Regions from separate parts of the Sphaerisporangium sp. NPDC049002 genome, predicted to be linked through region 3. Evidence: riboswitches for the same ligand, from Rfam matches in the RefSeq annotation. Region 3 holds a riboswitch; each other region holds the start of a gene.
What was found. Region 3 has a riboswitch for cyclic di-AMP ahead of AB0B89_RS01960 (hypothetical protein). Riboswitches for the same ligand answer to the same signal wherever they lie in the genome.
Positions count from the first base shown of each region.

Region 1 (10,473 bases), on a different contig from region 3:
CCTCGCCCGCCGGCGCCCGCAGCAGCGTGTCGTACACGACGATGCGCCGCGTCGCCCCGAACCCGGAGACGTAGGCGTTGAGCGCGGTGGTCCTGCGGGAGGCGTCGGCGACCAGCACGTCCTCCACGGGGACGCCGTCGCGGTTCGCCATGGCGATGAGGTCGTCGCGCAGCCGTCCCTGCGGGAGCGGGGTGAAGTCGTTGAACAGCGGCTCGACGACCACCGGGTAGACGAACGAGGCGACCACGGTGAGCAGGAACGCCCCGGCCGCCGCCGGGACCCACCAGCGCCGCGGCGCCCGGCGCGCCAGCCAGACGACGGCCAGCACCATGATCGCGACCAGCACGGTCTGGACGCCGAAGGTCTTGAGCCGATCTGCCGACCACGCGGGCCAGTGCTGCGTGGACAGGCCGAAGGCCCGCAGGCGGGTCTCGTACCACATGCCGAGCGGCCACTTGATCAGCAGGCTCACGGCCGAGAGCGCGAGGACGCCGAGCAGGACGCGCAGCCACCACGGGCCCCTGAGGCGGCCCACGACCCACGCGCCGAACGGCGTGAGGACCAGCACGCCCGCCACGACCAGCGTCACCGCGAGCGAGAGGTACACAGGGACGTTCACGGCGGCGTCGAACGCGGCCGCGCGGGCGATCTGCCCGGGGGTGAAGTCGCGCGCGGGATCGGGCGTCACGGCCGGGGCGGCGCCCGGCAGGGACCGCCACGGCGTGGTGACGGCGACCACCGCGGCCACGGCCACGCCGAGCGCGACGAGCGCGATGCCCGCCGCGCGCGCTCCCCCGCCCGTGCGCACGACGCCGCGAACCTCCTCGATCAACCCCGCCACGTGACAGCCCTCCTCACCCGGCCGCTCACGGCACACCTCGGGCGCACCGCCCCCGTGGCCACCGGCCCGCAGGCCCCGCGACTCCGGCACGCGGCCGCCGTGACCACCGGCCCTCTCCCCTCGCCCGCGCCGCGCCTCGGGCGCGCCCGCGGCGTCACGAGAGCTCACTCCGGACGTACTCACGCCAGGCGGCGGTGAACTCCTCCGTGGTCATCCCCAGAGCCCGGCCGAGCGCTGTCCGCGGGTCACTTCGCATGGACTCACGGTAGAGGGTCACAAGGGCACGCTCGCCGAAGCGCCCCGCGACATACCGGCAGGCGAGCCACGCCTCCTCGTACGCCTGCGCCAGGCGCGCGGAGCCGGCGGCGAACGAGGACGGGCCGGGTAGCGCCGCAGGCGGGCTCCCCGCGCGCACCTCGGCGGCCAGTTCCGCCGCGGCCGTCGGCACGGGGATCCCCGCGCCGAGGTAGCCGACGTAGTCGGCGAACCCCTCGATCAGCCACTTGGGGGTGTGGCCGTCGGCCGCCGCCCCGGTGGCGACGTGGGTGAGCTCGTGGGCCAGGACGACGTCGCGGCCCGCGTCCGTCAGGCGGGCGAAGGAGCGCGGCTCGATGATCACGCGATCGGTGCCGGCCACCGCCGCCAGCCCGCTCACCGTGGCGGGCGCGGCGAGCCGCGCGGCCTGATCGGTGGTCGCGGGGACCAGGATCAGCGGCCGTACCGGCCCCGCGACCCGGGCGACGGTCAGGGCCGCGCGGTCGGCCCTGCGGGCGAGATCCGACAGGCCCGCAAGGCCCGACAGGCCCGCGAGGCCCGGTCCGGCCGGGGCGCCCGCGCCGCCCTGAGCGCCGCCCGGCCGGCCGATGACCAGGGAACGCTCGCCCTGGACCACCTCGGCCCCTGACCAGATCTCGGGATGCTCGCGGATCACCGCGTGCGCGAGGGACAGCGGGCCGCCGGCGCCGGGAGGACCCGTCAGCGCGGCCAGCAGCCCCGCCAGTGCGGCCCAGAGCCAGACGACGCGCATGCGGGCAATCTACCCGCTGCCTCCGGCGAACCAGGCCCGTCCCGGGTACGGCCGGGAGACGTCTGAAGGCCCGTCCCGGGAAAGGCCGGGAGGTGTGAAGGCCTGTCCCGGGTGCGGCCGGATGTGTGAAGGCCTGTCCCGGGTGCGGCCGGATGTGTAAGGCCCGTCCCCGGTACGGCCGGGCCGTGTGAGGGCCTGTCCATGATCCGGAGGGTCAGGTCCGCCGGGGAACCGGCCGGGGACGCGCGAGGGCCCCGTCCGCCTCGATGGATGTGGACGGGGCCTTCACGGCCGTCGCGTGGTCAGCGTGCGGGCGGGGAGGCTTCCCGGGAAAGCGGTCCTGGGAAGTCCCCTGGCACGCGGGTCACGCTCCGGGGCGGACGGCTCCGACGAAGCTGACCTTGCGGTAGCCGTTCAGCTTGTCGATGCGCACCCTCGCACCGCTGTGCGGGGAGTGGATCATCTTGCCGTGCCCGACGTACATGCCGACGTGACCGAGACCACTGAAGAACATCAGGTCGCCAGGCTTGAGGTTCTTCCAGGAGATCTTCTTCTTCACAGAGCGGAACTGGCTGGCCGCGATGCGAGGAAGCTTCACGCCGGCCTTGCGCCAGGCGTACATGACGAGGCCTGAGCAGTCGAACGAGCCGGGGCCGCTGGCACCCCACCGGTACGGATCGCCGAGCTGCTTCTTGGCCGCGGAGACGGCCGTGTGCGCCTTGATTCGCTGCCTGGCGGCCTTGCTCAGCTTGGAGGAGCTCTGAGGGGCGGCCACCGTAACGGCGTCAGCCGCCGTCGCCTGTATCGCGACCGCCCCGGCGGAGGCCGTCATGGTGAGCACGGCACCGCCGAGGGAGAGGCGGGCGAAGCGAGACAGACGGGGGTTTTGCGTGGTGCTGGACAGGATCGCTCCTTGGTTCTTCCACTCACGCCTACCGGGTTAGCTGACGGATTCGGGCTTGGAAGTCGCCCTACGGCGCCAATGGCGCCGATTCACCCCCTGACCCCACATTTAGGGCCAATTGGGTCCCCGGCTCCGTGCTCCTTGCCGCACGGATTCGGCAGGTCACCGCTGCCCGCGGTCCTGATTCGCGCCTTGTTTTCGACGGCGGTGACCAATGGATTCGTTCTGCTGGCGCCGGTCGGCCGACCGGCTTTGCTCACGACGGCATGGCGTGCTCGCCGCGGGCCAGAAACTACACAGATCCTCAATTGGAGGCAAAGCCTGAGCCAAGTCCGTAGATCAAATAGGGATGATCAATAACGGATATCCCCTGCAAACCAGGGGCCTCGTTTACCTAAATGTGATTCCCCTCACATATCCCGAAACAGCACCAGTTGTGAGTCACATCCGTCACTCCGGCCCCACGCGTCGGCGATCTTCCGCAGGGGCCTGGTTCCGCAACCGCTCTTTCGCAACAGCTCTTGCACAGCAGTTGTCGCGTGTCAGCCTGATGCCATGGACCAAGAGAACATCCGCACGATCACCGACTCACGGGTGCTGGCCGCCCTGGCGCATCCCCTGCGGCGTCGTCTCATGGACGTGCTGAAGGTGGACGGCCCCTCGACGGCCAGCATGCTCGCCGAGCGCACCGGTCAGGCGGTCGCCAACGTGAGCCACCACCTGCGGGTGCTGGGCGCCAGCGAGCTCATCGAGGAGGCCCCCGAGCTTGCCCGCGACCGCCGCGAGCGCTGGTGGCGGCTGGTGTCGGCCGGGGTGCGCTGGACCACCGCCGACTTCGGCGGCGACCCCGCGTCCGCCGCCATCGCGAGTGCGGCGGAGTCCCTCAACCTCGACCACCACGTCAACCTCGTGCGAGCCTGGTACGCCGCGGGCGAGGACGAGCGGGCGATGTGGCGAAACGCGCCGTTCTCCACCGACAAGTGGCTGCGGCTGACCCCGGCCGAGCTGAGCGAGATCGAGCAGCAGATCAACGACCTCCTGCGCCGGTGGGCCACCCGCGAAGTGCCCGACGACGGGGAGCGGCGCGACCCGGTGTTCCTGTTCGCCTTCGGCGTCCCGGGGCAGCCGTGAGCGGAGCCGTCACCAGACCCCCCGCCCCGGGCGCCGTCCGCCGCCGCAGAGGCGGCCTGCTGCGCGACCGCGACTTCCGGCTGCTGTGGGCCGGAGAGACCGCCAGCGGCTTCGGCAGCACCCTCACCAGTGTGGCCCTGCCACTGGTCGCGATCACCGTGCTGCACACGAGCACGTTCTTCGTGGCCCTGCTGACGGCGGCGGCGTGGCTGCCCTGGATGATCATCGGCCTTCCCGCCGGGGCGTGGGTCGACCGCCTCCCCCGGCGGCCGGTGATGCTGATCTGCGACGGCGCCTCGCTGGTGCTGTTCCTCAGCGTCCCGGTCGCCGCCTGGTGGGGCCGGCTGACCATCGGCCATCTGCTGGCCGTCGCGCTGCTCGCCGGCACGGCGAAGGTGTTCTTCCAGACCGCCTACCAGGTCTACCTTCCCGCGGTGGTCCGCGACGCCGACCTGCCGGAGGGCAACGCCAAGCTCCAGGGCGGCGAGTCGGCCGCCCAGGTCGTGGGCCCCGGCGTGGGCGGCATCGTCGCGCAGCTCTTCGGCGCCGTCACCGGCCTGCTGGTCGACGCGGCGACGTTCCTGATCTCTGCGCTCTGCCTGCTCGCGATGCGGACCCGCGAAGCGCCCGTCAGCCGGGAACGCCGGTCGGCCACGCTGAGGCGGGAGATCGGCGAGGGACTGGCTTTCGTCGCCCGTGACCCCTACCTTCGCGTGCTCACGGTCTTCGGGGCCGTCAGCAACCTCGCGCTCATCGGGTATCAGTCGATCCTCATCGTCTTCCTGGTCCGCGAGGTCGGCGTGAGCTCCGGCACGGCGGGCGTCCTGATCGCGGCGACCAGCCTCGGCGGCGTGGCCGGCGCCGCGAGCGCCACCTGGATCGCGCGGCGCGTCGGAAGCGCTCACGCCCTCATCGCGTGCGAGATGGCAGGAGCCCCGTTCGGGCTGCTCATCCCGCTGGCGAGCCCGGGGTCCGGCCTGGCCTTCGCGGTGGCGGGCGGCCTCGGCGTCGTCGCGGGCGTGGTCGCCGGCAACGTCATCAAGTCGAGCTTCCGCCAGATGTACTGCCCGCGTGAGCTGATGGGCCGCGTCTCGGTCAGCATGCAGTTCGTCAACTACGGCACGATCCCGCTGGGCGCCCTGATCGGCGGGGCGCTCGGCGACGCGATCGGCGTCCGGCCGTCGATGTGGATCCTCACGGGAGCCCTCGCGCTGACGGGCCTCGTCCTGCTCGCCGGGCCGATCCGGCGGCACAGGGACCTGCCGTCCTCGCCCCCTGCGCGCCCCCGCGCGGCGTCAGGACAGGGCGCTCAGGGACGTACGGCGCCGAAGATGCCCCGGTAGGACGAGAGCGGGACGACCTTCACGACGTCGCCCGTGCGGGGGGCGTGGACCATCTTGCCGCCGCCCGCGTACATGCCGACGTGGCCGAGGCCGGAGGCGAACAGCAGGTCGCCCGGCTGCAGGGCGTTGAGGGAGACCCGGCGGGAGGCCCCCCAGGAGTACTGCTCGGCGGCGGTGCGCGGGAGGCTGACGCCGGCGGCCCGCCAGGCCGCCTGGGTGAGCCCTGAGCAGTCGTAGGAGCCTGGACCGGTCCCGCCGTACCGGTAGGGCTTTCCCACCTGGGCGAAGGCGAACTGGAGGGCCGTGCGCGCGTTGCCGGAGGCGGAGCCGGTGTACTTGATGCCCGCGCTGTTGGGGTTTCCCGCGTTGTAGGCGTTGAGGCGGCGGAGCAGGCGCTCCTGCTCGCCGACCAGCTTCTCGACGTCCTTCTTCTGCTTCTTGAGGTCGTCGAGGAGCTTGATCGCCTTGTCGTAGGCGCCCTTGGCCTTGTCGCGCTGGCCCTTGATCGAGCGGGTGGCGTTCTCGAACTCGGTCAGGGTGCGCGACTGGCCGGCGGACATCTGGTCGACCGAGGCGAGCCCGGCCAGCAGCGACTCGGGGTCGCCCTGGGTGACGAGGCTCGGCCAGGCCAGCAGGTCTCCCGACTGGTACGTGCTGACCGCGACCGACACCAGACCGGCGCGCAGGTCCTCGATGATGTCGAGCTGCTTCTTGAGCCGGCCGTTGAGGTCGTTGTACTCCTTGCGGGCCTTCTTCCAGTGCTCGCCCGCCAGGTTGTAGCGGTCCACCACCTTGTCGGCCTGGTCGTTCAGCTTGGCGAGCCTCGCCTTGGTCTGGGCGACCGTGGGCTTGGGCTTCGCCTCCGCCCCGCCTGCCTGCGTAAACAAGACTGCGGCGACGAGACCGGCGGCCACCGGAACCCGCCGGACTCCCCGGATGCCACGCACGACCACTGGGACGCCAGCCCCCTCATGTGAGACAAGTGAGACAACCTGGGGCGAGATCCTACAGAAGTCGCACTGCTAACTGCACCTTTTCATCGGGAATTGGTTTCAATAAGACAACCCCGGTTTGCCTGACGCGCGCGGGTTCAGGGGGTACCCCAGACACCAGGGCGCGGAAACGACAAACCGGGAGAATCCGGAGGTCAGACGCGGCCAGGTGACAAACCGGGAGGCACCGGAAGGTCAGGCGCGGCTGAGGCGGCGGAGCAGGAGGGTGGCCGGCACGGGGCGGGCGCCCATGCGGCGTACCGAGTCGGCCACCTCGCGGTCGGATGAGACGACGGCGACCGCGCGGCCCGGGGGCTCCGCGCGGACGAGCTGCCGGATGAGGTCGTCGGCGATCTCCCCCGGCGCGCTGAACAGCACGCGCACGCCGCGCGGCGCCGACACCTGGACCGGCCCGTTCAGCTCCGCGCCGTCGAACGCGCACGTGACCTCGACCCTGGTCTGCACGGCGAGGCCGCCGAGCCCGGTGAGCAGCCGCGAGCGCTGGTCGAGCAGGGTGAGCGAGGGATACCCGGTCTTGGTGACGTTGTAGCCGTCGACGACCAGGTGCAGGTGCGGAATGGCCAGGAGCTGGTCGAGCAGGGCCGGGTCGTCGTCGGCGAGCGCGCGTGCGGGCACGGCGCGCACGGACGGGCGGCCGGGGCTCACCGCGGTGACGGAGTCGGCCGGCCTGCTGATCGCGACGGGCAGGGCCAGCTCGCTGCGCAGCCCCGCCGCCGCGTCCTGGAGGCTGTCGAGGAGCACGCGGACGCGGGCGTCCTCGATGCTGCGCCCCTCGCGCGCCGCGCGCCTGCTGGCCTCCACCTGGCGCTCGGCGTCGGTGAGGCGCTCGCGCAGCTTGCGCAGCTCGCTCTCGGTCGCGCTGGTCGCCGAGGTCACGGCGGACCTCGCCTCCTGCTCGCGGACCTGCAGCTCGGCGGCCCGCTCCTCGGCCACCCTGACGCGCTCCCTGGCGTCGTGGAGCCTGCGCCGCAGGTCGGCGATCTCGGCCTTGGACACCCTGAGCTGCTCGCGCAGCCGGTCGGTCTCGTCCTTGGCGGACGCCTTCTGCGCGGCGAGCTGCTCGCGCAGCCGTACGACGGTCTGCTCCTGGGCGGTGCCCTCGGCCGCCGCGGCGGCCTGCTCCAGGTCGGCGCGGGCGGTCTCCACGAGAGCGGGCCACCCGGGAGGCCGCGTGAGGTAGGCGGCGGCCGCCACGAGCACCGGCTCGGCCGCGGGAGGGACGTTGCCCTCCTCCAGGCTCGCGACCAGCTCGGGCCACGCCTCCTGGAGCGCCTCGGCGACGATCTCGCGGAACTCCTTGTCGGTCTCCAGCTGCGCGGCGATCGGAGCGCTGCCCAGCCGGGCGCGCTTGCGCGGATCGAACTTGGCGATGCCCTTCAGCGGAGGCGGGATCGCGGCGGGCTGCATCGAGCCGAGCACCTGCGCGGCGAGCTCGACGACATGTAAGCGCACCTGCTCGGGCAGCGGGCGAGACAGGCCTTCTCCGGCTGAACTCATCCGTCTTCCCCTAGCTGACTGGCCATTCAAATTCCGTCTATCCGACAAGGGTACGGCTGGCGCGTTCGTGGTCAGCGCGCTTGGCGCCCGGTTCCTCACCACCCGCCGCCCCCGAAGCCGCCGCCGCACCCCCTCGCGCCCCGGTTAACGGCAGGCGAACGGCATATGGACAAGCGCTTGCTACCGATGTACGACTGGGCCACCACGGATGAGGGAGACGACGATGCCGAGGCTGGACGACCAGCGTGCCGAGAACGGGGAAATGCGTACGTCCACCCGTGACCTGGGCGAACTCCGCGAGCGCATGCGGGCCTGGCTCGCGGGCCGGCTCCCGGGGGCGTCCCGGGTGTCGGTGTCCGAACTGTCGCGCCCGTCCGGCAACGGCCTCTCCAGCGAGACGCTGTTCTTCACCGCGTCCTGGACCGGCGGCCCGGACGAGCGGGAGCTCAGATGCGTCGCGAGGATGGCCCCGGCCCCCGAGGCGGTGCCGGTCTTCCCCGAGTACGACCTCGGGAAGCAGTTCGAGGTCATGCGGCTCGCGCGCGAGCGGGCCGCCGTCCCCGCGCCCCGCACCCTGTGGTTCGAGCCCGACCCGGCCGCGCTCGGCTCGCCGTTCTTCGTGATGGAACAGGAGGAGGGCGACGTCCCGCCCGACCTCGTGCCGTACACGTTCGAAGGCTGGCTGGTCGACGCCTCCCCCGCCGACCTCGCGCGCCTGCAGAGGCGGACCGTGCAGATCCTCGCCCGGCTGCACAACGCGGCCGTACGGCCGGAGGAGCTGGCCTTCCTGCGGCCGCGCCATCCGGGCGACTCGGCGCTGCGGCGGCACGTCAACGAGCAGAGGGCGTACTACGAGTGGGCCCACGGGTCGCTGCGGATCCCCATCCTGGAGGACGCGTTCGCGTGGCTGGACGACCACTGGCCCGCGTCCCCGGGCCAGGACGTGATCAGCTGGGGCGACGCGCGCGTCGGCAACGTGATGTACCGGGACTTCACGCCCGTCGCGGTGCTCGACTGGGAGATGGCGGCGGTCGGGCCACGGGAGATCGACATAGCGTGGATGATCTTCCTCCACCGGTTCTTCCAGGACGTCACTCATGTCATGGGACTGCCCGGTCTTCCCGGTTTCATGACCCGCGAGGACGTCTGCGCGCAATACCACTCCCTGTCGGGGTACGCGCCCAGGGACATGGAGTTCTACGAGATGTACGCCGCCCTACGCCACGGGATCATCATGGCCCGCGTCTGGCACCGCCGGATCCACTTCGGCGAGCTGGCCCTGCCGGACGACCCGAACGACCTGGTGATGCACCGCGCCGCGATCGAGAGCATGCTCGACGGCCACTACTGGGACTGAGCCGGGATCGCGGCGCGGCACGGCGTCAGCGCGAGGAGATGATCGTCTTGGACTTGGCGATGAGGTCGTCGCGGGAGACCTCGTCCACGTAGTCACGCGTGCTCAGGCCCGACTCAAGGCCGACGGCCCTCGCGTAGTGACCGACGTAGTACCTGCCGGCGTACTTGTACTTGATCGAGATCTGCATGGTCATGGAGATGGTGTCCCTGCCGCGGAGCGGGACCACGCAGTACGCCCGCGAGGCGGAGTACCCGCACTTCGCGTGCGGCGGCTTGGAGGTGAAACGGACCTTGGACACCGTGTTCTTCGGCAGGTACGCGGCGAGCACCAGCCCGTCGGCGGTGAGCCGCCGGAGGTGGACGGCCTTGTAGCGGAACGTCGCGACGCCCCCGCGTCTGATCCCGGTGGGGTACCAGACGTACGCCTTCGCCTTCTGGGCGCCGGTCGGGGCGGCTTGGACGGACGCGGCCCGGGTGGAGGTGGCCTCGGCCGGAGCGGCGGTCCAGAGCAGCGATGCCCCCGCCAGGGCCAAAGAAGTGATCAATAACGATGACCTGCGCATACGCGCCTCCCCGTGAGTGATGGGCTTGAGCGGCGCCGCACGTGGGCGGTCCTGTCGCCCGAACGGTCGCCGCGAGTGAAAGGTCGATCCATCGGATCGCCGATATATCAGGCGCATCCGAACATCAGCCGTATAACGACCAAGAACGTCTAGGGTTGCGACCGGATCAAGGACCGCCGGTGCGAACTGTCGGACCGGGCTCGTATGGTCATGGTCGTGGAGATCGGGGTTCAAGGAACGCTTGACGAGCTGGGCACGCCCCTCGACCAGGTGACCTTCGTCGTCTTCGACCTGGAGACGACGGGCGGGTCATCCGCGGAGCACGCCATCACCGAGATCGGCGCGGTCAAGGTGCGCGGCGGCGAGGTGCTGGGCGAGTTCGCCACCCTGGTCGACCCCGGGCGTCCCATCCCGCCGTTCATCACGGTCCTGACCGGCATCAGCGACGTGATGGTGATGGCCGCGCCGCGCGTCGAGCAGGTCCTGCCGTCCTTCCTGGAGTTCGTACGCGGGGCCACGCTGGTCGCGCACAACGCCCCTTTCGACGTCGGCTTCATCAAGGCCAACTGCCAGAGACACGGCTATCCCCCGCCCGCCAACCCCGTCGTCGACACCGCCGACCTGGCCCGGCGCGTCCTCACCCGCGACGAGGTGCCCAACTGCAAGCTCTCCACCCTGGCGAGGATCTTCAGGAGCACCACCGAGCCGTGCCACCGGGCCCTGGCCGACGCCAAGGCGACCGTCGACGTGCTCCACGTGCTGATCGAGCGGGTCGGGGCCTACGGCGTGCAGACCCTG
Region 1 covers NZ_JBEZFH010000020.1:323-10,795, forward strand. Annotated here, with positions in the region: partial or broken gene AB0B89_RS07040 (M48 family metallopeptidase) at 1-841, opposite strand, end outside; gene AB0B89_RS07045 (hypothetical protein) at 996-1,868, opposite strand; gene AB0B89_RS07050 (C40 family peptidase) at 2,233-2,700, opposite strand; cyclic di-AMP (ydaO/yuaA leader) riboswitch at 2,783-2,942, opposite strand; gene AB0B89_RS07055 (helix-turn-helix domain-containing protein) at 3,328-3,903, shown strand; gene AB0B89_RS07060 (MFS transporter) at 3,900-5,246, shown strand; gene AB0B89_RS07065 (NlpC/P60 family protein) at 5,213-6,133, opposite strand; gene AB0B89_RS07070 (NYN domain-containing protein) at 6,434-7,756, opposite strand; gene AB0B89_RS07075 (phosphotransferase family protein) at 7,980-9,113, shown strand; gene AB0B89_RS07080 (hypothetical protein) at 9,139-9,657, opposite strand; gene AB0B89_RS07085 (DEDD exonuclease domain-containing protein) at 9,886-10,473, shown strand, end outside.
Region 1: linked by a shared signal. The riboswitch ahead of AB0B89_RS07050 (C40 family peptidase) and the one ahead of AB0B89_RS01960 (hypothetical protein) in region 3 are both predicted to bind cyclic di-AMP.

Region 2 (10,473 bases), on a different contig from region 3:
TCATTTCGGCTGTGTTACGGTATAGGCATGAGAGTCGAGGACGTCCAGTCGCCCCGGGCGATGGACCGTCTCGGCCTGCTGCTGGCCCGCCACGGCGGCATCACGAACGAGCGCATACGTCACGCGCTCGGCGTGACCGGCCTGACCCCGAGGCATGCCGTGACCCTGATGCACCTCGCCGAAAGCGGCCCCATGGGCCAGCAGGTCCTCATCGAGGCGCTGGGCGTGGATCCCAGTGTGCTGGTGTCGATCCTCAACGATCTCGAACGCGACGGACTCGCCGAGCGCCGCCGCGATCCCGCCGACCGGCGCCGGCACATCGTCGAAATGACCACCGCGGGCGCCCGCACGCTCACCAGAGTGGAGCAGGCACTGGAGGCGGTCGAGCGCGAACTGTTCGCCGACCTCGACGACGACGAGATCGCCCAGCTCCACCGACTTCTCAGTCGCATCAAGACCGCACCGGACGACCCCGGCTGCACCGAGGACTGACCGCCCCACTACTCGCCGCCCAACAGGTGCCGGAAAGCAAACGAGCCGGGGCCCGCACCTCGAAGGTGCGGGCCCCGGCCCTGTTACGCCTGTCAGATCAGACGGGAACGATGTTCTCCGCCTGCGGGCCCTTCTGGCCCTGGGTGACGTCGAACGACACCTTCTGGCCTTCCTGGAGCTCGCGGAAGCCCTGAGCGGCGATGTTGGAGTAGTGGGCGAAGACGTCGGCGCCGCCGCCCTCCTGCTCGATGAAGCCGAAGCCCTTTTCCGCGTTGAACCACTTCACAGTGCCAGTAGCCATGTCAATCTCCTTTGATAGGGGGGGTCGAGCCGGAATCGGCACTGTGCCGACCCCGCGTCGCCGCGATGAGCCCATCCGGAGATGACCGGCAAAACAAAAATGCACCTGATGGTTACATCTCGTCAGGTGCACACAGAGTTTATGGGTACCACAACTGCAACTGACACGAGGATAGCACACAGCCGTCACGACCCCCGCGACCCCCCGCCGCGGCAGATCCGCCCCCACGCGGCCACCACCGAACGCATCGTTCCCATCACTCAGAGTGTCGAGGGCGATCGGCCGCAATCCATCCCGGCAGGTCACGCGTTGATCATGACCACCGGCAAACACCCCCACAAAAGCGACAATCCCAACATTAAGCGCTTTTATCGGGCTTTGTATTGGATTACGCGAGCATTTTGCCGGGAATTTATACCGCCAAAGATCAGGACTGGCGTTATGAATCCGATAATCCCCGGCGTCGTTCACCAGATACCAGGCCCTAGGCGGCCACCAAGGACACGGGTTCCGATCGCGGTGATATCCACCGCGAAATGGGTAAATCCGAGAAAGGCCCGTAGGTGCGGAACTGGCGGTCAATGAGCAGATTTTACTGATATCCGGGGGAAAACCATGCGTGGACGGCTCAAGTCAATCGTGCTAGGAATCGAGGTCGCGGTCCTGTTGGCCGTCTGTGCGCCCATGGCCACGGCCGCCTCCGGAGCGGAATCCGGCGGCGACGGGGACGGGCGGCGTTCGAATGGCGAGGTGGTCCCCGGTCGTGACGGGTCGGGCTCCACCGGGGTGTCGGTGCAGGTACTTCCCGCGCCCACCATCAGCCCGACCGTCAGCCCCACCCCCCTCCCGAGCCCACATCGGCCCGAGCACGGCACCGGCGGCCCGGCGCCCCACTGGCCCGGCGATCTCCCCGCCGGAACCTCGATCGACGAATCAGGAAGCCGTGACTACGGGACCTGGCCGGACATCGAGACCCACAGCTGGAGCAATCACGTCGAGGTCCGTGAATTCGGCCACGACCCATCCGCCGACACGGAAACCAGCCGCATAACACGCCACCAACCACGCGACGAACTCCCCGCCGGAACCGTCCCTTCAGCCCCCAACCCCGCGCCCCGTCAATCCGGCAAACTCCCCTTCACCGGAATGGACGCCCAGAGCGTGGGCATCGTGGTCGCGGGCAGTCTGGCGGCGATTATCCTGGGCGCCTTCCTCGTCAGCCTGTCGATCCGGCGAAGGCGGCCCGCTCCCCGCGAATAGCCCGCCGCCGTGGCACCGCCACGTCGCCGCCATGTCGTCGCCGTGTCACGGCCCTACGTGGACGTAGGGTGGGGCATCCCCATGCACGCGAACCGTGCCGCCACCCGCCGATGACATCATGTGACGGTGGATAGGGATGGGGAACACGGGCCGCGATGGGCCGGCGGGCAGGTCATGGCCGGGGGCTCTCCGCTGGTGCCGGGCGGGTACGCCCTGCCGGAGGCGGGCCTCCCCCTGGACTACTACCTGATCTTCGCCACGGCCGGTGACCGGCGCCGTGGAGCGCCGCCGTCGGGAGTCCTGGTCGAGGAGTTCCTCCTGCACGACGACCACACCGCGGCCGGCATCGGCAGCGCCGGGTGGACGCCGGCGACGGGCGCCTGGCGCAGCTCCCCCGCGCTGAGCCGCGAGATCCGCACCGACGCCCTGCTGCGTGAGCGGGTGCTCCCGGTGAGCCGCGCCGACGCCGCCGGCGCCTGCACGATGCTCGGCGGGGGCGCGTTGCCGCAGGAAGCACGGCTTCGCGGCTTCTTCGGTGACTGCCAGGCGCTGCCCACCGCCGCCCCCCTGGATCTGGGCTCACCCGATGGCGGAGGGGGGCGCCACTATCGCATCCTGTTCGCCGGAGACGTCCACGAACCCGGCCTCACCAACCTGCGGGCGTCCTTGAGGCTGGAGCCGGTCGGCGACCCGGCGGACCCGCGGGCACAAGTGATCGGCACGGCGACGGCGACCCCCGCCGGCCACACGCTCACCTGGGAGCTGCGCCGCATCGGGCCGGGAATCGCCTGGTGCCTCGACGTGACCGTGAGCCCGGGCGCCGGCCCGGCCTCCGCCGTCGGGGCGCTGCTCCACCACCACAGGCAGGCGATGCGCGGCCAAGGGCTGATTCCCGTCACGATCGAACGCTTCGCCTGACCTGTGCCGCGGACGACGCCGCGTGCCATCTCGACGAATCCGCCGGCTCCCCAGCGTCGCCACAGAATGCGCGGGGTCGGCGGCGAAGTGTCCTCCCTGGCCTGCGCCCCTACTCGGCGGTCTTTCCGCCGGCGTTGGCGTACAGCACATAGACCCAGGTCGCGAAGTAGGGGGACGAGAGGTACCGCTTGCCGTCGGCGGTGACCAGCAGACTGACGACCCCGTTGACGCAGCCCAGCTTCCTGGTGCCGTACTTCAGGATGAAGGGCCCACCGATTGCGCGTCCTTCTGGTTCCAGGTGAAGCCCTGGCCGCCCACCATCTCGCCGAGTGCGCCCGCGTCCGCCCAGGCATCTCCGTCGCGCTTGAGACCGCCGTGCACGGTGACGAAGGCGACGTCGAAGTCACCGTTCTTGGTGAAGCGGTTCCATACGTACCCGACCCTCCCCGCGTACACCCCGTACGGCGCCTCGCCGCGTCTGTACCCCGGGACGAACACCAGCGATTTGACGGCCGCCTGGCCGACGACGTCGTACACGCAGTGGCCCGCGGTCATGACGAGGCTCTTCTCGGCGCCCTTCGCGGAGGTCGCCGCGCAGGTGTAGTCGCGGCCGCCGCGGGTGAAGAAGACCCGGCCGACCGTCTTGGGCAACGCCGATGACCTTGGGCGGCTTCCCCTTCACCTTCCCGATCTTCTCCATCTGCCCGGTCGGCAGCCCCGGATTCCGCACCTTCTTGACCGGCACGGCCACCGCGGCCGGAGCCCTGGGTCCCGGCCGTCAGCGTTTGAGCCCACCGACCACCGTGGCGATCTGCTGCCACAACGCGCTGTCTCCGAGCGCGTAGCTGAGGAAGGGGATGAACAGCGCGGCATTGTTGAGGGTGACCCATCGGCGCAGGGATGGTTCGACCGGCCACGTGGGTGCTGCGAGAAGCAACCGGTAGCGGTTCAGCAGGGCTTCGAGCTGTTTACCGACCTCGTCGTGGTCCTCTCCGACCTCGGTCAACGATGTCTGCGCCACCCGAATACGCGGAATGAGCCGTGCGGCCTGTAATCGCCATTGATCTGAGTTGTTACGCATTACCCGGTGAGCTACCCGCATCGGTAGGACAAAAGCGAGAATCTCGAAAATGACGGCGATCGCCAAAAGCCCCAGATAGGGTGTTCGCCACTGCCAGAGAAACGAGGGAAGAAGGGGAATGAGAAACCACCACGTCGCCAGGTACACCGCGGGGAGTGCCGCCACCATAGACTGGCGGAAGTAGAATCGGCCGACCGGACCCAAGCCGGTGGCACCGTCGGGATGCTCCAGCATCGGGTCGAAGAGGGATCCGCGCCGGGGCGCGAGCCGCCACACCCTAGCGTAAGCGACCATCCTTCCCAGTCGTTGGCCCGCAACCACGCCCGCCAAAGACTGGAAGGCCAACCCCGCCGGGTTGTGCACAACGATATAGGCGAAGTTGGACGCGCTGGAGGCGAACCAGGCAGCGGCCAAGGCCACGCCGACCACAGTACCCGCGATTACTTGGTACCGTTTGCAGACCCGGCGCAGATCCCGACGGAGTCTACCCAGCTCGCGATTGGTAAGCCGCAGAATTCCGCTGTCAACCAGATCGCGCATTGTATGGTTCAACGCCGGGCCCAGAGTCTCACTCAACTCCACGCTGACGATGAAGGTCATCACCCCGCTCACATACAGCCAGTCCCACGGGTGACGATGTAGGGCGACCGACATGTATGCGACCACCAGCACGGCTACGATAACCGAAGCCCAAAGGAGCCTGCGCCGGAGTGCGGACATCGTCGTGGCTCTGAAAGAGTCGATGGCGATGACACCCACGGCGGTGATTGACCACGCATCGGCCAGGTTCCGGAGCGGCGCCTCATCTCCCCATACGGATTGGACAACCGCGACGACAGCGGCCACGAGTATCGGGATTACCCAGCTAAGCCAGCCGCGAAGATCGCTATCGCCTCGGAAAATACGGCGCCACATCATCGTCTTACGGTTCTCTTTCCTGGTCGAATTAGTGCCATCCTAAAGGATTCCGGTTGGACATATCCGCCTTACCACCTTCATCCGCCCTGTACCGATTTTGGGTTACCTCGCTATCATTTGCCGAGAACATTGCGGTATCCGATCAGAGAGGACTCCATGATGGAACTCGAGAACGGGACGGCGCAGGACTTCCGGAGATCGTCATTCTGCAACCCTGATGGTGGCTGCGTCGAGGTCGCTCGCGGCACGCGCGGGGCCGCAGTGCGCGACGCCAAGAACCCGGCCGGCGCTGTCCTCGTCTTCACCGAAGAAGAGTGGACTGCCTTCGTCCGCGGCGTCCGCGCCGGTGAGTTCGACTGAGACCGTGTCTCAGATGGGCGCCCTCCATCAAACTCTGACCGATCTGGTGACACCCGGCGAACAGGAACTCTTGCGCTCAGAGGCCCTGCGTCTTCGCGCTAGCGCGGACACCCGGATACGGCGGGACCCAAAATTGGTGGATGACGCCCAACTACTGAGCCCGGCCTCCGGCTGGTACACCTCCGGCGGGGATGTCCGCTGGGACCTGCACCAACGCACTCTGGTGGACCGGCTCGGTGGAATTCTGGGCCGTTCCGTGCAGGCTGTGGTGTCGTCCTATCTGTACTACGGGCGAGGCGACTTCATCGGCCTGCACACCGATCAAGGCGCCTGCCAGCTCACCGTGCTGGTTCTCCTGGACGGGACCGCAGGTCCGCTCTGGGTCCATCCTGAGCTCTGCGGACTGTCAGCCGCCGAGTTGCTTCAGCACACCCGTGAACATGGCGTCTGTCCGCCTGGTGGCGTCGCCGTTGACTTAGGAGACGGCCCGACCCTACTTCATGGCCAGCTCCTTCCTCACCACCGTTCCCCTCACGAAGACGACAGGGAGATCGCCCTGGCGGCCTTCTGCTACGAAACCGCCGCCGATTGACCGGCGTAGGGCGGCTCATGACGATGGATCGGCACCATGGCCCCGTGCAACGGCGCCGCCGTGCTCGGACTCAGTGTCGAAGCCCCGGGACACTCGCGCAGGCCGCACAGCTCATTGAGCAACGCCACCATCGACCACAATGATGACCCGCGGCGGACGCAGGGTGGTGATCGTTGATCGGCCGCTTGCGGTTCATCTCCGCCTACCGCCTCGTCTACGGGGTCAAGCGGCTGTGCCGGGTGTGAACGTGGCGCGCAGCGCCTTCTACGCCTGGCTGGGGCGGGAGCCGGCCGGCGCGGGCCGTTGAGGACGAGCGGATCGTGGAGAAGATCCGGCGCTTTCATGACGCCTCGGGGGGACGAACGGCTCGCCGCGGATCACCGCGGACCTGCGTGATTCCGGGGAGCGCGTCAACGCCGAGCGGGTGGCCCGGTTGATGCGTGTGCATGGCATCGTCGGGCTGCATCTGCGTAAGGGCAGGCGGACCACGATCCCTGACGAACTCGCTCCGCCGGTCCCTGACCTGCTCAAACGTGACTTCGCAGCCGGTGGGGTCAACCGGAGGTGGTGCGGGGACATCACCTATCTGCCGGTCGGTGACTCGTGGATGTATCTCGCGACGGTGATCGATATCGGGTCGCGGCGACTGGTCGGCTGGTCGATCGCCTACCACCTGCGGACCGAGCTGATCAGCGACGCGTTGAAGGCGGCGGTCGGAGCGCGAGGCGGCCAGGTCGACGGCGTGATCTTTCATGGTGACCGCGGCTGTCAGTACACCTCGGCCGAGTTCGCGGCGCTCTGCGACGGCTGTCGGATCCGCAGATCGGCGGGCAGGACAGGGACGTGCCTGGACAACGCCCTGGCGGAGGCGTTCAACGCCACGCTCAAGCGTGAACTGCTGCAAGGGGGACAACGATCATGCCGGAGACCCGGTCGCGACCAAAGAGCCCACAACGACCCCACACAGGCCCGGAAATGACTGTGGGCACCCTCCGTCAAGTGGAGAATGCCCAGGTCATCGGCCGGTGCCGTGGTGCGCCGCCAGGGACTCGAACCCCGGACCCGCTGATTAAGAGTCAGCTGCTCTAACCAACTGAGCTAGCGGCGCGTGACTACGGTGACTTTAGCAGTCCTGGCCAGGCTCCGCACATCCTCAGCGGCGATGTGGGGCTTTTCAGGTGGTTCCCCACAGGGCCCACGCCGGGCGTGTCGCGCGGAGGCCTCCGGGTCAGCCGGTGGCGAGGACCACCGGGGTGGGGGGCGTGGCGGGATTGGTGTCGTAGACGCCCCACGCGCCGTTGGAGAACGGGACGGGGTAGTTCTTCTTGCCCACGCCGTCGCCCCACTTGGTGATCACGTAGTCGACCTTGATGTGTCCGGCGGCGAAGCCGGTGACCACCAGGGAGGAGTTGTTGAAGGTACCGCCGGTCAGCTCCGCGAAGGTCTTCCCGTCGATGTCGAGCATGACGCCGCTCTCGGACGGGATCCCCGGGCCTCGGTCGCCGATGAAGAAGGGGGCCTTCTTGTCCTTGTAGACGACGTATCCCTCGGTGCCGAGAGGCCAGCTGGGGCTGGCGAACAGGCCCTTCTGCATCGGCTTGCCGATGGCCGGAAGTCCCGTGTCACCCATGCGTCCTGAGGCGTCGTCCCAGAAGTACGAGGCCCTGGTGGAGCCCTTGAGCAGCATCGGCTTCTCGGTCTGGACCGCGACGGGGTTCAGGGGCTTGTCGTCGGCGTGCGCCGAGACCGTGGCGCAGACGGCGGTGGCGCAGGCGAGGACGACGCCGGCGACACCGGACGTCCATCGACACTTGGGGGTGATCTTGAAAGGAGGCATGGGAGGATAGGATCTTTCATCAGAAGACAAGGGGACCCGCGCTCCGAGTGGTCAGGAGTTCGGTGCGGGGGGTGGAAAGCGCTCTCAGGGTGAGGCGAGGCTTCGTGGGGTCCATCGCGGCGCTGAGCGCGCATTCGTACGTGGTCGGTCAGCGGTGGCGGCTTGCCACCATGTGTCACAGAGGGCGTAGATCGCTCGCGTGCACGGCTGCTACCAGCCGACTTGTCCGCCGCTTCTGACGGCGAGATCCGGGTCTAGGGTTGCCCGGTGCAATGACTGCTCGGAGTGGGGTGCTCCACTCGGGTCTCCTCTCCAATCACGTCTACCGGGTTAGCTGACGGGTTCGGGCTTGGAGTCGCCCTACCGCTCACGCGGATTCACCCCAAGAGATTTGGGTCCCCGGCTCCCCCGGGCCTGGTGTGGCCCTGGAGATTCGACACTTGGGGCGGCGGCCTTCGGACTGAAGACCAGGTCACCGCCCCTTTCGTGGTTGAAACCTTACCCACCGAGTCAGGACAAAGCAAACGAAAGTGCTACAAAGCATTATTAGATCTACCTTCGCACTACAAACCCCTATATTTCAGACATCGGGGCTTATAGAGGACGTGCGGCGCGACGATCGGGGAGATCAGGGGAGATCAGGGGCCGGGAGACATGAATCGGGGCCGGACAGTCCCCCGCCTGTCCGGCCCCGATCTTCACGGTCCAGCGCCGATGCCTTCCCCCAAACGCATCGGGCGGTCCCGCTGTACGGACGCGGTCCCCCACCGCGTCCTTCTGGCGAAAAGCTCTGCGGCGCCCTCTCGGGCGGCTGGTCGCATCCCCCTTGACCTGCCTTAACACTACATACCGGGGCCTGAGCTACTCGTCATCGCCGGGTATAGATTCGGTCTAACTCGCTGGGATGACCGGGTACGGCCGGACCCGCCGGGCCAAGCGGCTATTCGGGCAGTTCGACCTTGACCTCGGTGCCCCTCTCCAGGGAGCGGCTGACCGTGCAGTGCCGCTCGTGGACCCGGTGGGCCACGGCGCGGAAGACCTCGTCCGCCTCCGCGTCTCCCTCGGGCAGCTCGACGTCGTACGTGATCGTGACCGGGCCGAGCAGCGTGGGCTCGGCCTTCTGGGCCTCGACCGTCATCGCCAGCCGTACGAGCCTGTGCCCGCGCTGGGCGGTGAGCGGCTCGACGGTCACGATGTTGCAGCCTCCGACCGCGGCGAGCAGTAGCTCGACGGGGGTGAAGACACCCTCCTCGTCACCACTGCCCATCGCGACCTCCGCTCCGCGCGCGTTGCGCGCCACGAAGCCGTTGTCAGTACGCTCCACATTCACCGATGCCATGCTCTGGAGCCTAGAGCCGGCGGGGAACGCTCAGGCGTCGGGGTGCTCGGAAAGGTAGGCGAGGTAGACGGGACGCAGCGCCTCCCCGAGCTCGCCCTCACCGGAGGCCATCGCGTCGCTGAGCAGCGCCGACACCCGGCTGAGATCGTTGGCCGTCTCATCCCCGTGACCGCTCGCGGCCTCGGCCGCCGGGATCACCTTCAGCAGTTCCCACAGGAAGCCGAAGTCACCGTGCGCCACGGCGTAGCGCACCGCCCTGTCGTGGAGCTCCTTGGGCGTCAGCGACTGCAGCTCGTCCTGGTCCATTAAGGCTCACCCCCTTTATGGCCCTTTCCCCGTGATCAGGGGGATATGCACGTTAGGCCAGTCGAACGATCATCTTGCCGAGGTTCTCCCCTCGGAGCATGCCGATGAAGGCGTCCGGGGCGTTCCGCAGCCCCTCCACGACGGTCTCCCCGAAGGTGATCTTGCCTTCCTGGAGCCACCCGCCGACCTCCCTGATCATGTCGGGCCTCCGGTCCGCGTGGTCCCCGACGATGAAGCCGCGCAGCGTGAGCCGCTTGCCGACGATCTTGGAGAGGTTGCGCGGGCCGCAGACCGGCTCGGCCGCGTTGTAGACGGAGATCGCCCCGCACGCCGCGGTGCGCCCGTAGCGGCGGAACACCTCGATGGCAGCCTCCAGGTGCTCGCCGCCGACGTTGTCGAAGTAGACGTCGATGCCGTCGGGGGCGGCCCGCCTGAGCTGCTCGACCACCGGCCCCTCGGCCTTGTAGTCGAACGCGTCGTCGAAGCCGAGCTTCTCGATCACATAGGCGACCTTGGCGGGGGAACCGGCGCTGCCGACGACCCGGGAGGCGCCCTTGAGGCGGGCGATCTGCCCGGCCAGGCTGCCGACCGCGCCCGCGGCCCCCGACACGAACACCGTGTCACCCTTCTTGAAGGCCGCGATGTCGAGCAGGCCCACGTACGCGGTCAGGCCCGGCATGCCGAGCACCCCGAGGTATGCGGACAGCGGCACTCCCGGCAGTGGCGTGATCCCACGCGCCTCCGGCGCGTCCAGCACGGCGTGCTCCCGCCAGCCGTAGTCGTGCAGGACGATGTCGCCGATCTGGAACTCCGGAGCGCGGGTCTCGACCACCTCGCCGATCGCGCCGCCGCGCAGCGGCTCACCCAGCTCGAAGGGCGGCACGTAGGACTCGCCCTCGTTCATCCGCCCGCGCATGTAGGGATCGACCGACATGTAGAGGCCGCGCACCAGGATCTGGCCTTCGCGCAGGGGCGGGAGCTCCAGCTCGACCGGCTCGAAGTTGTCCTTTGTCGGCCAGCCGACGGGCCGTGACCGCAACACGATCGCGCGTGTCATGGTTTACCCCCT
Region 2 covers NZ_JBEZFH010000014.1:45,877-56,349, reverse strand. Annotated here, with positions in the region: gene AB0B89_RS05650 (MarR family winged helix-turn-helix transcriptional regulator) at 28-492, shown strand; gene AB0B89_RS05645 (cold-shock protein) at 590-793, opposite strand; gene AB0B89_RS05640 (hypothetical protein) at 1,409-2,053, shown strand; gene AB0B89_RS05635 (hypothetical protein) at 2,180-2,971, shown strand; gene AB0B89_RS05630 (hypothetical protein) at 3,227-3,622, opposite strand; gene AB0B89_RS05625 (hypothetical protein) at 3,750-4,898, opposite strand; gene AB0B89_RS05620 (DUF397 domain-containing protein) at 5,130-5,330, shown strand; gene AB0B89_RS05615 (hypothetical protein) at 5,344-5,922, shown strand; partial or broken gene AB0B89_RS05610 (IS3 family transposase) at 6,290-6,901, shown strand; tRNA gene AB0B89_RS05605 (tRNA-Lys) at 6,954-7,030, opposite strand; gene AB0B89_RS05600 (hypothetical protein) at 7,151-7,759, opposite strand; cyclic di-AMP (ydaO/yuaA leader) riboswitch at 8,063-8,208, opposite strand; gene AB0B89_RS05595 (OsmC family protein) at 8,700-9,098, opposite strand; gene AB0B89_RS05590 (hypothetical protein) at 9,129-9,404, opposite strand; gene AB0B89_RS05585 (NADP-dependent oxidoreductase) at 9,457-10,461, opposite strand.
Region 2: linked by a shared signal. The riboswitch ahead of AB0B89_RS05600 (hypothetical protein) and the one ahead of AB0B89_RS01960 (hypothetical protein) in region 3 are both predicted to bind cyclic di-AMP.

Region 3 (10,473 bases):
GCGTACAGGCCGGGGCGCGTGGTCACGACGCTGTCGAACACCTTCTCGATGTCGGCCCGCGCCGCGGCGGGCCGTACGACGCGCAACCTGAGCGAGGGGTCGGCCGGCGCGTACGGCACGAACTCGGAACCCCGCTTGGGGATGCGGAGGACCAGGTTGTCGGAGGCCCTGCCGTAGCCGTACCGGCCGTAGATCGCGCCCTCGGAGGCGTACAGCACCGCGACCGCCTCGCCGCTCTCGTGGAGATCGGCCAGCTGGCGCCGCATCAGCGAGGACAGGACGCCCCGGCGGCGGTGGGAGGCCAGCACCGCGACGCCCGTCACGCCGCACACCGGCCGCCGGCCGCCCGGGACGGTCATGGTGAAGCTCAGCCCCATGGTGCTGCCGACGAGCAGGTCGCCGTCGTAGGCGCCGAGAGACCTGTCCCACTCGACGAGGGCCCTGAACTGCCCGGCGCGGGGCTCCGTGGCGTCCATCGCGAACGCCTCCTCGTCGATCACGATCCATTGGTCCCACTCTGAGTTCTTGATCGGGCGGATGACCGGGTTGAGCTGCGGGCTTGGTTCCGTGTTCACCCGATTAACGTTATGGCCGGGCAAACCGGATCGGCCACCTAATATCCCCGTTTAATGATCAAGGTCTTGGTCAAGTCGGCTGCCTAAAGTGCAGACGGGCAGATAGAGTCGGGTGCATCATGACTTCCCGTCCGGCGCCGCTGATCCCCCCACGGCTCCGCGCGATCCTGGTACGCATCCCGTTCCTGGTGCGGATCGTGCGATTCCTCCGCAGGGGACCGCTGGCGCGTGACCGGAATCTCCTCATCACCCTGAGTGTGCTCACCCTCCTGCTCGGCGGCCTCGCCGCGAGGGTGTCGACCGAGTGGTTCTCCCCGAGCCTGTTCATCCTCGTCATCCTGGTGGGCGGCCTTCAGCTCAGGCTGCGCAGCCTGGTCGTCCTCGCCGGCGCCGTCGGCGTCGCCCTCGGCTACATCGCCGTCGTGCTCGGCGTCGGGTCCGTGGGCGCGGGGTTCCTCGTGACCATCGGGTTCACCACGGTCCTGGCGGTCCTGATGGCCCGCACCCGCGGGAAGCTCGGCGTGCAGGGCCTGCGCGGCGACGTCATGCTCCTGGAGCTCAGAGACCGGCTGAAGAGGCAGGGAGAGCTGCCGCGGCTGCCCACCAAAGACTGGGGCTCGCGCGTCGTGCTCAAGCAGGCGGGCGGCTCCTCGTTCGGCGGCGACTTCCTGGTCTCCATGCGTCACGGCGACATCCTGGAGATCGCGCTGGTCGACGTCTCGGGCAAGGGGGTGGATGCCGGCACCCGCGCGCTCATGCTCTCCGGCACCTTCGGAGGGCTGCTCGGATCGGTCGACTCGTTCCTGCCGGCCTGCAACGCCTATCTCCACCGCCAGCCCGAGGGGGAGGGCTTCGTCACGGCCGTCCACCTGCGCCTCGACCTGTCCACCGGGGCCTACGACATCACCTCGGCCGGTCACCCGCCCGTGGTCAAGTTCGACGCGGGCACCGGCACCTGGCAGGTGTCGGCGGCCAAGGGCGTGGTGCTGGGCGTCGTCCCCGACCTGCACTGCGAGCCCGACAGCGGAGTGCTCCACAAGGGCGACGCGCTCATGCTCTACACCGACGGCCTGATCGAGCAGCCCGGCCGCGACATCGACTCGGGGCTCGACCGGCTCCTCGGCGAGGCCGAGAGGCTCGTGCCCTCGGGCTTCTACGACGGCGCACGGCCCCTGGTCAACTCCATGTCGGCCGGGCACAACGACGACTGCGCCCTGATCCTCATCTGGCGCCCGTAGGGCTCCGCCGTCACAACCAGCCCGCCTCGGCCGCGATGCGCACGGCGTCGGCCCGGTTGCGCGCACCGGTCTTGCAGATGACGCGCGACAGGTGGTTTCGGACCGTTCCCACCGACAGATAGAGCTTCGCGGCGATCTCCTTGGAGGCCGCACCCTGCGCCGCGATGCGGAGCACGTCCAGCTCGCGAGGGGTCAGAGGGTTGTCCGCCGAGGTCAACGCCGCGATGGCGAGGTCGGAGTCCACGGCCTTGCGCCCGGCGGCGACCCGCCTGATGCCGTCCGCGAGATGCTCCGGCGCCACGTCGATGCTGAGGAAGCCGAGCGCGTGCGCGGCGAAGGCCCGCCGCACCTGCCCGGGATTGGGCTGCGCGGACAACAGGAGCACCTTGCAGCCAGGGGCCTTCTCGTGCAGGCGGGCCGCCGCGGTGAGGCCGTCGACGTCGGGAAGGTCCACGTCGATCACCGCCGCATCCGGGCTGAGCTCCAGAGCTGCCGGCACGATGTATTCGCCTGAGGCGACGTCGGCGATCACCATGAGATCCTTCTCTCCGTTCAGTGATGCCACCAGCCCTCGGCGAACCAGCGGGAGATGCTCGGCAACCAGGATGCGTATCAAGGTGCTCCCTTGGGTGGCCTTGGAACAGATCGGGCAAATCGCGCTTCGCCCTTTCATATCCCACGGTGTCTACATGATTGCTTACCGTCAATGCAGTCTCCCGATTCGGTCCACCTCGCGCAAGTCACTCCTACGGTTGGTCGTTGACAGGTGATTTCACGGCCCGGCCGGAGTCGCCGCCGAGTTCGGTTACTCTCAGACGGGGCAATGTAAACAGAAGGCATCTTCTCCGCAGGTGGGGGTAGCACCTATGAGCTGGCTCATCGTGGCCGGGTTTCTCATCTTCTTCCTGGGGATGGCCCTGTCCATCGGCCTGCACGAGCTGGGGCACCTCGTCCCGGCCAAGATCTTCGGGGTCAAGGTCACGCAGTACATGGTGGGTTTCGGGCCCACCATGTGGTCGCGGCGCCGCGGCGAGACCGAATATGGCATGAAGTGGATTCCGCTCGGCGGCTACATCCGCATGATCGGCATGCTGCCTCCGAAGCCCGACGCCGATCCCACCAAGCTGCGCGGCATGTCCACGGGGCCGTGGCAGGGGCTCATCGAGACCACCCGCCAGGCGTCCCTGGAGGAGGTCGGGCCAGGTGACGGCGAGCGGGTCTTCTACCGCAAGCCCTGGTGGCAGAAGGCCATCATCATGTCGGGCGGGCCCGCCATGAACTTCGTGCTGGCCTTCGCCCTGTTCGCCGTGGTGATCATGGGGTTCGGCGTCCAGGTCACCAAGCCGATCGTGGCCGGGATCCCCGAGTGCGTCATGACCCAGGCCGAGCAGGCGAAGGGCCAGAAGTGCACTCCCTCGCACCCGCGGAGCCCCGCCGCGGCCGCCGGGCTGCGGGTGAACGACAAGATCGTCGCTGTCGGCGGGAAGCAGGTGGCCTCGTGGGAGGAGGCGACGAAGATCATCCGGATGCACGGCGCCGGGCCCATCGCCATCGGCATCGAGCGCGGCGGCAAGCCCATGACGCTCAACGCGAACCTGATCGCGCAGGACCGCCCGTCGATCGACGACCCGGCGAAGATCGACAAGGCCGTCGGCTACCTGGGCGTCAGCGCCACCGTCGTCCTTGAGAAGCAGGGCCCCGGTTACGTCGCCGGCGTCATGTGGGACGTGACCAAACGCAGTGCCCAGGCTCTCGGAAGGTTCCCCGAGAAGCTCGTCGGGGTCTGGCACGCCGCCTTCGGCGGGGGTGAGCGCGATCTCAACAGCCCGATGAGCGTCGTCGGCGCGGGCCGCATCGGCGGCGAGATCGCCGCGGCCCCCGTCCCGGTCGAGAACAAGATCTCCGGGCTGCTCCAGCTTCTCGCCGGAGTGAACCTCGCAGTGGGCCTGTTCAACCTCATCCCGCTGATGCCCCTTGACGGCGGCCAGATCGCGGGCGCGCTCTGGGAGGGCCTCAAGCGGGGGTACGCCCGGGTCCGCCGGCGTCCGGCTCCCGGGTACGTGGACATCGCCAAGGCCCTGCCCCTGACCTACGCCATGGCGGCCGTGCTCCTCGTGATGGGCACCCTGCTCATCTACGCCGACATCGTCAACCCGATCCGCCTGGCGGGCTGACCGGCCGCCCCGCCCCGCCCCGGCCGGCCTTCAGCCGAGCCGGGCCGGGCCGGGCCGGGAGTGGCTAGTACATCGAGACGTGCACGTGGTCGAAGTGGTTCGCGGTGACGCCGCCGCGGTTCGACATGGCCCGCCAGCCGGGGAATCCCAGGTTGTAGATCCGCTGCTTGTAGATCACGTACTTCACACCCAGCTTGCGGCCGTTCTTGATGACCCAGGCGGCGACCTGGTCGCCCAGCGCGGCCTCCGCGGCCGAGGGCATCGCGCCGCCGGAGCTCAGCATGAAGTCGCACGCCCGGCCCAGCGGGTGCTCACCGCCGTCGTTCTCCGCGCGGTAGCAGCCGACCGGGAAGCTCAGGGAGAAGTGGTCCTTCACCTCGGCGCGCATCAGCCGCGTCCTCGGGGTGATGTTGTCGCCGCCGGTGGGGAGCTCGGGAGCCCATGACCCGTTCGCCCGCTTGCCCGGCGCGGTCGGGACGAGCTGGTCGAGCTTGTCCTTGATCTGCCCGATCAGCTTCTCGGCGTCCTTGCGCTGGGCGGTCACCTCCACGACGTCGTCGCGGAGCTGCTTGGTCAGATCGGCCGCGTCGTCGGCGGCCTTCTTGCGGGCGTCCCTGGCCGAGGTGAAGCCCACCAGCTTGGCCGACTGCTCGGCCTGGAGCTGCTGGAGCATGGCGGCGTCACCGTAGCCCGGTGACATGAGCTCGCCCACCATGCCGAGGCCGCCCGCCTGGTAGCGGAGCTGGGCGATGTCGCCGACCTGTTCCTGCGCCGCCTTGAGGTCGGTCTCGGCGTTCCGCAGGCGCTCGCGTGCCGACTTCTCGGCCGCCTTGGCCTTGGCGACGGCGACGCGCTTGGCGTTGTACTCGCCGATCAGTTTGTCGACCTTCTTGCCGAGGTCGGCAAGCTGCGACTTGAGCTGTTTCTCTGAGGGTTTCGGGGCGGCGTTTCCCGCCGTCGTCTGGCCGAGCAAGAGCCCGGCCGCGGTCAGAACGCTGGCGGCCACGTAGACGTAGCGGCCCGAAGTCGGGGGCAGAGCCCACTCCTCTCCATCTGCCGACCGGGTTAGCTGACGGGTTCGGGCCGGAGTCGCCCTACCACGAAGTGGATTCACCCCAAGAACCATTGGGTCCCCGGTTCCCAGGCGGGACACCTGGGATTAGGCGCACCGGCCGATGCGGCCGGTGTGCGATGGATGGTAGTGGTAAAGACCTGATTATGGCGACTTTGAGGTGGAAATCACCCGAGGTCATCCTGGGACCGGAGCAGCCGGGCCGCCTCCTCGGGGAGGACGTCGTTCACGAAGGCGCCCATCGCGGACTCCGAACCGGCCAGGTACTTCAGCTTCTCCTTGGCCCTCCGGATGGTGAACAGCTGGAGGTGCAGGTAGGCCAGGTCGCGCCCTGTGCGGACCGGGGCCTGGTGCCAGGCCGCGACGTAGGGCATCGGCACGCCGAACAGGCCGTCGAGCCGCCTGAGCACCTCGGTGTAGAGAGGGCCGAACGCCGCGCGCTCCTCGGCGTCCAGCGAGCACAGGTCGGGGACCTTGCGGTTCAGGTAGACGTTCACCTCGAACGGCCACCGGGCCGCGGCCGGGACGAACGCCGTCCAGTAGTCGTTCGACGCCACCAGGCGCGTCTCGTCCTTGCGCTCGGCCTCCAGCACGTCGGCGAACAGGTTGCCGCCCGTGCGGTCCCGGTAGCGCTCGGCGGAGGCCAGCATCTGCCGGGTGCGGGGAGTCACGTAGGGATAGGCGTAGATCTGCCCGTGCGGGTGGGACAGCGTGATGCCGATCTCGGCGCCCCGGTTCTCGAAGCAGAACACCTGCTCCACGCCGGGCAGCGCCGAGAGCTCGGCGGTACGGTCGGCCCAGGCCGTGAGGACCAGGTCGACCTGGTCGGGGGAGAGCGTCGCGAACGACGACCCGTGCTCGGAGGTGAAGCACACCACCTCGCAGCGGCCGAGGCCGGGCCGTACCTCGCTCAGTCCGCCCACCTGCTCGTAGTCGCCCGCGTGGAAGCTGAAGGACGGGAACCGGTTCTCGAAGACGGCGACGTCGTACTCGGCGGACGGGATCTCGGTCGGCCGGCCCGGCGCCGAGGGGCACAGGGGGCACTCGGCGGCGGGAGGCAGGAACGTACGGCTCTGCCGGTGACCGGCGACCGCGACCCACTCGTCCATGACCGGGTCGTGGCGCAGCTCGGACGCCGGAGGGCGCGGGGGCAGCTCACGGGTGTCGGGCGCGCCGCGGTCGGCGTCGTCGCGGCGGTCGAAGTAGATCAGCTCGCGGCCGTCGGCGAGGCGGGTGGCCGTGCGCTTCACTGGGCCACCACCTGCGGGGCACCGGCGGGGCCGGTCAGGATCAGGGTGCCGACCTGGTCGGACAGCGTCGACCTGGCCTCCTCGGGCAGGCCGGTGTCGCTGATCACGACGTGGGCCTCGTCGAGCTTGGCGATCGTGCTGATGCCCACCGTGCCCCACTTGGTGTGGTCGGCGAGCACGACGAGCTGCTGCGCGGCGGCGACCAGCTCGCGGTTCGTCTCGGCCTCCAGCAGGTTGGGAGTCGTGAACCCCGCCCGGGAATTCATGCCGTGCACGCCGAGCATGAGCGTGTCGACGTTCAGCCGGCGGATGGCGGCCACGGCGACCGGGCCCACCAGCGCGTCCGACGGAGTGCGCACTCCTCCGGTGAGCACCACGGTCTGGTCGGGACGACCCGACCGGTGGAAGACGTCGGCGACCTGCACCGAGTTGGTGATGACGGTCAGCTCGGGGATGTCGGCCAGATGGTGGGCGAGCGTCCACGTGGTCGTGCCCGCCGACAGCGCCACGGCGGTGCCGGGGCGTACGAGCTCGGCGGCCCGGCGCGCGATGGCCTCCTTCTCGGCCTGCTGGCGCACGGACTTGGCCGCGAACCCCGGCTCCTCGGTGGACCCGGCGCCCGTGGCCGTGGCGCCGCCGTGCACCTTCTCGATCAGCCCGCGCTCGGCCAGGACCTCCAGGTCGCGGCGGATGGTCATATCGGACACCCCGAGCTCGCGGACCAGGTCGGCGACCCGTGCCGCGCCGTTCCTGCGAACGCGCTCGAGGATCGCCTGCTGCCGTTGCTGGGCCAGCATCGTGCTCTCCTCTTCAACAGATTCCAACAAATTATCGCACGTTACTAACGGTCCAATGTTGAGAATTGATGGCGGAGAGCTCACAACCGGGACGCCGCGGGTATGACGTGACGCGGTGCGCGTCTTTGATGTTTGGGCCTTGTACGGCTCCGCGACCGGGAGCAGTGTGGGTGGACGAGCCGCACGGAAAGGGGACCGCGAGATGGGAAGACGCGCGCGCAAGGGCAAGGCCCGCAGGAAGAAGAAGGCCAACCACGGCAAGCGGCCGGTCTCCCGCTGACCGTTCCTGTCGTCCGGAGTCGAGGGGTGGTGAGATCAGGACGAGGGTGCGCCGTCTCAGCCGCCGCGCCCCCACGCGGCGAGCAGGCGTGTCTGCGGGTCGGCGTCCTCGGGTGACGGCGGGCGTTCTTCTATCACCCCGGCCAGCCGGTAGGCCTCTTCCGCCCCGGCGAACCACTCCGCGCACACCTCGACCAGCTCGGGATCCAGGCGGTCGTCCCCGCCGATCGCCGTGGCCATGTCCCAGGTGTGGATCAGCGTGTCCGCGAACAGTTCGGTGATGTACTCCCCGGCGGGGACGTCGCCGAACGACAGATGAACCGTCCGCGCCAGCAGGTCGTCCGGCTCCATCGCCCGCACCACGGCGGTGGCCGCGACGTCGAACGCCTTCACCGGGTCGTCGCCGAGCAGGTCGCCCTCGAAAAGGTCGCCCACCTCCGCGACGGTTCTGCCCGCCAGCAGCTCAGGTGCCCAGAGGGTCTCGCCCACCAGGTGGTCGACCAGGGTGTGCACGTCCCAGCCTCCGCACGCGGTGGGGAGCCGCCACTGGCCCGCCGTCACCTGGTGTACCTGCGAGCCGGCAGAGTCGAGGGCCCGCCGGTAGGCCTCCCGTATGTCCATCGTCATCATGCCCCTCCCGCGTCGTCGTCCCGACGTTAACCCGCCCGGAAGATCCCGTCAGGGGGAGGAAAGGGCGGGTTCGCGGCACCGCGCCGGTGAGGACACGAAGGGTCAGTCGAGCTGCCGGAGGGTGTCCTCGATCGCCCGGTGGAACGTCGGATAGGCGTAGATCATGGTCTTGAGCCGCTCGATCGGCATCCGCGCGTGCACGGCCAGCGTCAGCATGCTCAGCATCTCGCCCGCGTACGGCCCCGCGCTCGTCGCGCCGACCAGCACCCGCTCGTCCGCCACCAGCTTGACGAAGCCCTCGGCCCCGTGGATCCAGCCTCGGGCGGACGAGGAGAGCCGCGTGGACGCCGTTCGTACGGAGATGCCCTTCTCGCGCGCCTGGTGCTCGGTCATCCCCACCGCCGCCACCTCGGGATCGGTGAAGGTCACCCTCGGGACGGCGTGATAGGAGGCCGCCGGACCCGGCTCACCCAGGATGTCGGCCAGCGCGATCTTCGCCTGGTACGTCGCCATGTGGGTGAAGGCGCCCTTGCCCGTCACGTCGCCGAGCGCCCAGACGCCTTCGGCGGCGCGCATGTGCTCGTCGACCTCGATCGCGTGCGCGGACTCGTCGAGGCCGATCGCGCCGACGCCGAGCGCGGCGAGGTCGGACCGGCGCCCGGTGGCGACCAGCAGCTTCTCGGCCCGGTGGCTGCCGTCCTCGGTCATCACCGTGAAGGCGGACCCGTGGTGGTCCACCCGCGTGACCTTGGTGCCCGTACGGACCGTCACGCCCTCGCCGGCGAAGACCCTCGCGACCAGCTCGCACGCCTCAGGCTCCTCCGGGCCGAGGATCCGCTCGGCGGCCTCGATCACGGTGACCTCGGCCCCGAAACGGGCGAACACCTGCGCCAGTTCGGCCCCGATCGCACCGCCGCCCAGCACGATGAGCGACTCGGGCACCTGCTCGGCCTCGATCGCCTCGTGGTTGGTCCAGTACGGCGTGCCCGCGAGGCCCGCGATGGGCGGGATGGAGGCCTGGGATCCCGTGGAGATCACTGTGCCGCGGCGGGCGCGCAGCACGCGCGTGCCGTCGACCGTGACCTCCTTCGGCCCGGTGATCCGGCCACGGCCCCGTACCAGGGTGCCGCCCTTGCCGGTGAACCGATCGGCGGCCACCTTGTCGTTCCAGCCGTCGGTCGCCTCCTCACGGATGCGACGGGCCACGGGGGCCCAGTCGGGCGAGACGGCCGCCTCGCCCGCCATTCCGGGGATCCGCCTGCCCTCGGCGAGCAGGTCGGCCGCCCGGATCATCATTTTGGACGGGACGCATCCCCAGTAGGGGCACTCACCGCCCACGAGGTTGGCCTCCACCCCGGCGACGGCCAGACCCGCCTCCGCCAGGCGCTCGGCGACGTCCTCGCCGCCCGGCCCGAGACCCACGACGATGACGTCGAACTCTTCCATTTCCGCATCCATGGCCTCCCCCTGCCCAGGGGATATGGCGCCGACACGGACGCCGCCAAGATCCTCTGAAGTCCCGGGCGGGGTGCCGTCAGCCTCTGATCGGGCCGCCGCGCCAGACCGGCATCGGCTGACGGCCGGCGGCGACGTCGAACGCGGCGCGAGCCAGAAGGCGGGTCGAGTCCAACGTGGGAAGCGGGGAGGACTCGGGCGTCACCAGCAGCGGGATCTCCGTACACGCCAGGGCCACCGCGTCGCAGCCGCGCGCTGCCAGCTTCTCGATGACGCGGACGTACGCCTGGCGCGCGGCCTCGGTGAACACGCCGTTCACCAGCTCCTCGAAGATGATCTCGTTGACGACGCGCCGATCGCCCGCTTCCGGAACCTCGGCGGCGATCCCTCGTCCGGCGAGCGCCCTGGGATAGACCGGGCCGTCCATCAGGTATCCGGTCCCCAGCACGCCGACGCGCGTACGGCCGTCGCGCGCGGCGCGAGCGGCGACCACCTCGGCGATGTGCAGGCCTGGCAGGGCGAGGTCCTCTCCCTGTAGTTCGAGGGCCATGTGGGCGGTGTTGTCCGGGCAGACGAAGAAGTCCGCGCCCGCACGGTCGAGCCGCTCCACGCTCACCGACAGTGTGGCCCTGATCGAGCCGTGGTCTCCCGCGTCCCATGCGGGCATGCTGCGGGCCATGGCGATGAGGTCGACGGTCACGTCGGGGTGGTCGTGGGGACCCAGCCGGCGGAATCCCTCCTGGCAGAAGGTGCGGAAGCAGAGCGCGGCCCCTTCCGCGCTGTGGGCCAGGATGCCGAGATGCTTCATGGTGGCCGTTCCTCCATGTTCGTGCTGGCGAACATTCGTCCAGTAAAATGAACACTATAGCCAGTTGTTCGTCAAAGCGAACGAAACGACCTATGGAGCGAACATCTTGGGTAAGGGCTCACCCGGTGATGGCGGGAACCACGACCTGATCTCTCTGATCGCGGCGTCGATCCGCCGCGAGCGCGACCGCGCCGG
Region 3 covers NZ_JBEZFH010000004.1:79,957-90,429, forward strand. Annotated here, with positions in the region: gene AB0B89_RS01940 (GNAT family N-acetyltransferase) at 1-575, opposite strand, end outside; gene AB0B89_RS01945 (PP2C family protein-serine/threonine phosphatase) at 695-1,813, shown strand; gene AB0B89_RS01950 (response regulator transcription factor) at 1,824-2,486, opposite strand; gene AB0B89_RS01955 (site-2 protease family protein) at 2,680-3,987, shown strand; gene AB0B89_RS01960 (hypothetical protein) at 4,052-4,993, opposite strand; cyclic di-AMP (ydaO/yuaA leader) riboswitch at 5,028-5,163, opposite strand; gene galT (galactose-1-phosphate uridylyltransferase) at 5,227-6,309, opposite strand; gene AB0B89_RS01970 (DeoR/GlpR family DNA-binding transcription regulator) at 6,306-7,106, opposite strand; gene AB0B89_RS01975 (TIGR03086 family metal-binding protein) at 7,443-8,012, opposite strand; gene AB0B89_RS01980 (NAD(P)/FAD-dependent oxidoreductase) at 8,118-9,461, opposite strand; gene AB0B89_RS01985 (amino acid racemase) at 9,550-10,278, opposite strand; gene AB0B89_RS01990 (XRE family transcriptional regulator) at 10,385-10,473, shown strand, end outside.